One region of the Providencia sp. UF-224 genome, then DNA from elsewhere that is predicted to be linked to it. Evidence: predicted binding sites of a transcription regulator. Region 1 holds the regulator's gene; the other holds the start of a gene.
The links. Region 1 encodes CRP, which controls carbon source genes, mostly activating them, when cyclic AMP is high. Its sites were predicted from a motif close to ATGTGANNNNNNTCACAT; they were not measured.

Region 2: the regulator CRP is predicted to act here: its motif matches at 1,497-1,514, upstream of deoC (deoxyribose-phosphate aldolase).

What each region holds. Positions count from the first base shown of each region.
Region 1 is NZ_JBSICC010000014.1:23,792-26,001, forward strand. It holds gene AC4IFO_RS14155 (phosphoribulokinase) at 1-86, shown strand, start outside; gene AC4IFO_RS14160 (OsmC family protein) at 177-578, opposite strand; gene crp (cAMP-activated global transcriptional regulator CRP) at 933-1,565, shown strand; gene AC4IFO_RS14170 (hypothetical protein) at 1,753-2,210, shown strand, end outside.
Region 2 is NZ_JBSICC010000002.1:39,250-41,459, reverse strand. It holds gene deoA (thymidine phosphorylase) at 1-406, opposite strand, end outside; gene deoC (deoxyribose-phosphate aldolase) at 455-1,234, opposite strand; gene AC4IFO_RS02475 (NupC/NupG family nucleoside CNT transporter) at 1,731-2,210, opposite strand, start outside.

The sequences.
Region 1 (2,210 bases):
TCGTGCCTGGCGGGAAATTAGGTCTCGCGATGGAATTAATTATGACGCCAATAGTCGAAAAACTCATTAGCCAGAAACATAGCTAAATTATTTTTTAATTATTAAACAAGATGCTTACCAATAATTAAGATAAGCATCTTTAAATTCAAATATATTAATAATAATTAAATTTATTTTTAATTTTTTATTTCAAAGCTATGGGTCACTTCGACAGTTTTTTCCAACATCAACGCGACCGAACAATATTTTTCAGCCGAAAGTTGAACGGCACGTTCAACGGCTTTATCCGTTAATTCATTCCCTGTTACAATAAAATGCAGATGGATTTTAACGAAATAACGTGGCGCCTCTTCACGGCGCTGAGAGGTTAATTTCACTTCACAGTCGGTAATATCATTACGGCCTTTTTGTAAGATGGATACCACGTCAATTGCGCTACAGCCACCCGCAGCCATTAATACCATCTCCATTGGGCTTGGTGCTTTATCGCCTGCGTTACCGTCCATCATCACTTGGTGGCCTGACGCTGACTCACCTAAAAAAGAGAGTCCTTCTACCCATTTAACTCTTGCTTCCATTTTATTCCCCTTGAAATGAAATCGATTTAAAGGCTACATTGTTCCATAGATATAATGAATGTTATATCAGCTTTATTCTGCTGAAGCGATACAGGGAAGACTTTCTGTATTGGATATGCTACAAACAATACTTAGTTGATAGGATTAAGATCAAAACTCAACGTTGTATTTGATTATATTATAGTGTTGATATCAGTTTGTTTACCCTAACCATGAAAAGCGATTGATGCAATGTTGCTCTTCCTGTTATTTAGGGTATATAAGACAAATTAATATGCTAAGCTAGTGACTTTAAAGCCAGCCTTTCTGGTACGCTTTCCGGATGGCTGCAATAACATACAGAGGATAACGCTAATGGTTCTCGGCAAGCCACAAACAGACCCTACTCTTGAATGGTTTTTGTCACACTGCCATATTCATAAGTATCCATCCAAGAGCACACTGATCCATCAGGGTGAGAAAGCAGAAACCCTTTACTACATCGTTAAAGGTTCAGTGGCTGTTTTAATCAAAGATGAAGAAGGCAAAGAAATGATCCTCTCCTACCTGAATCAGGGGGATTTCATTGGTGAGCTTGGATTATTTGAAGAAGGGCAAGAACGTACTGCGTGGGTTAGAGCAAAAATCGCCTGCGAAGTTGCTGAAATTTCTTACAAAAAATTCCGTCAATTGATTCAGGTTAACCCTGATATCTTAATGCGCCTCTCTGCGCAAATGGCAAGCCGCCTGCAAACCACGTCAGAAAAAGTGGGCAACCTCGCCTTCTTAGACGTAACTGGCCGTATTGCACAAACATTACTGAATCTAGCCAAACAACCTGATGCCATGACGCATCCAGACGGGATGCAAATCAAAATCACCCGTCAGGAAATTGGCCAAATCGTTGGTTGTTCCCGTGAAACTGTCGGCCGTATTTTGAAAATGCTGGAAGATCAAAACTTAATCTCTGCGCATGGTAAAACCATTGTTGTTTACGGTACACGATAATTAACCTTTCGCCTCACTCCCTTGGTGGGGCGCACACTTTCAAATAGCGTTGTATCATCGATATAACGCTATTTTCCCAAAATACGATTATTTTATATATCATTTTTTAATGAGTGTCGTTTCTTTATATTTTCTCTATTTAGCTCTCTATAAAATAATAATTATAATATTAAGTAGGGTTATATTTATGAAAATTACACTTAGCAATTTGTCAGGTCATTCCGATATTTTTAAAAACATTAGTAATTCCGATGATTTTATAAAGAAAATCTTTACTGTTACTGCTTCATCGAGAAAAGAACCATTATCCACTCAGCGGCAATCTAAACCATCACATGCTTGTAGCCTAGAAAGCATTGACTCAGCTTATGAAAGTGATTCAGAAAGTATAAAGGATACTAAATTATTACACTCTGACGAATTTAAGTATAAAGTTAATCAACTGAAAGGTCGATTATATAAGTTTTATGCATCTACTTTTTATAATGAGCAAGATGCCAATTCGCTAATAAAAGAAAATCAGACAATTTTTGAAAATTTCAATCGCGCTGATGAAGAAATGCATGGATATGCCAATTTTTTATATCGGTACGTTAAAATTCCAGGGGTTAATATCAACACTCCAGAAATAAAGGATGAAATCAT
Region 2 (2,210 bases), on a different contig from region 1:
AAATGTCGAAATTAGGAATAGCTTCCAGCTTATCCAGCGTACCACCTGTATGACCCAGACCACGGCCTGAAATCATTGGAACATAACCGCCGCACGCCGCCACCATTGGGCCAAGCATCAAGGAAGTCACATCACCGACACCACCTGTGGAGTGTTTATCCACTAATGGGCCATTGAGGTTGAGCGATTTCCAATTCAGAACCGTTCCTGAATCACGCATTGCCAGCGTCAACGCGACACGCTCAGGCATCGTCATATCGTTAAAATAGATGGTCATTGCTAATGCAGCAATTTGACCTTCCGAAACAGAGTTATCACGAACACCATTGATAAAGAAGCGAATTTCCTCTTCGCTTAATGGTTTGCCATCGCGTTTTTTACGAATAATTTCTTGTGCCAGAAACACGATATACTCCTTTAAAGTCGAATTTATCGGCTAACAATAATGCGAAAATTAATAACTGCTGCTTGATTTTTTAACGTCGTAACCCAGCGTGTTTAATAAATTTGCTAATAAGCTTGATGCACCAAAACGGAAGTGGCGGCTATCAGCCCAATTGTCACCTAAAATTCGGCCTGCTAATGCTAAGTAATCAGCAGCTTCTTCAGCAGTACGTACACCACCGGCAGGTTTGAAACCAACGGTTTTTGCAACACCCATATCACTGATGACTTGCATCATGATTTCTGCGCTTTCTAATGTTGCATTAACAGGAACTTTACCTGTTGAGGTTTTGATAAAATCAGCACCCGCTTTAATTGAAATTTCAGACGCTTTACGAATCAACGCTGCATCTTTTAATTCGCCGGTTTCAATGATCACTTTCAGTAATACATTGGCAGCAGCACACGCGTCTTTACACGCTTTCACTAAATCAAAACCGATTTGTTCATTACCTGCGAGCAGCGCACGGTATGGGAATACCACGTCAACTTCATCCGCACCATAAGCGATAGCCGCTTTGGTTTCTGCTAATGCGATGTCAATATCATCATTACCGTGTGGGAAGTTGGTTACGGTCGCGATGCGAACGTCAGGCGTGCCTTGCTCACGCAGTGTTTTGCGCGCAATTGGAATGAAACGAGGGTAGATACAAATTGCCGCTGTGTTACCCGCAGGGCTTTTGGCTTGATGGCATAATGCGATCACTTTTGCATCAGTGTCGTCATCATTTAATGTGGTTAAATCCATCAGGGTCAGCGCGCGTTGTGCGGCTGCTTTTAAATCAGTCATATAACTCTCCAACGTTATTAATTCTTCAGAACGACACGTTCTTTGTTGGCGAGCGGGCTTGGTTCCTTAAAGATGCCAGCCGGATGCGTCCGAGCTGAGCAGCTGAGTTCCTTCTCACCGCACGATGCCCTAGAGTCACTTGACTCTGAGAACTAGCAGTTCCATTAGCAGCTTACTAGTGTCTATTTGACCATGGAACAGCGTCATTTTATGTGCTACAAATCACATTAATCGACTGAATGTTACATTATTAAATATAATTATGTGAATCAGATCTCATTATACCTGATCTGCATGTTAATTTATTCACTCAAATCGCTTTTCTTACCATAGACAATCATTAATTGACTAAGTTAAGAATAGTTGAAATTTTGCCGTTGAATATAAAAGATAGCAAATGAATATAACCGATAAAAATAAAAGCGAAAGAGCAACGCCCTTCCGCTTCTATTGTGAACAGGTTTGATAAACCCGCCTAAAATTCTACATCATGCTTTTATGCTAACGCAGTGGCACCCAAGGTCAAGAAGAAACCAGCAATAGTCGCGCTCATTAAATTAGATAATGTCCCCGCCATGACAGCTTTCATACCAAGGCGTGCAACATCGCCACGACGATTTGGTGCCATGCCGCCTAAGCCACCAAGCAAAATGGCCACGGATGATAAGTTCGCGAAGCCACACAATGCGAATGAAATAATCGCTTTAGTATGGTCAGACAGCACTTGCTTACCAGCCGCAATCACCTCAGCATCCGCCTTCATGTATTCACCGAAATTCATAAATGCAACGAATTCATTCACAACTAATTTCTGACCAATGAACGAGCCCGCAATAGTCGCCTCACTCCATGGCACGCCAATTAAGTAAGCAATCGGTGCAAACAACCAACCTAATAACAGTTCAAGAGACAACTGAGGGTAATCAAACCAACCACCGATACCGCCTAAAATACCGTTGATTAATGCAATCAATGC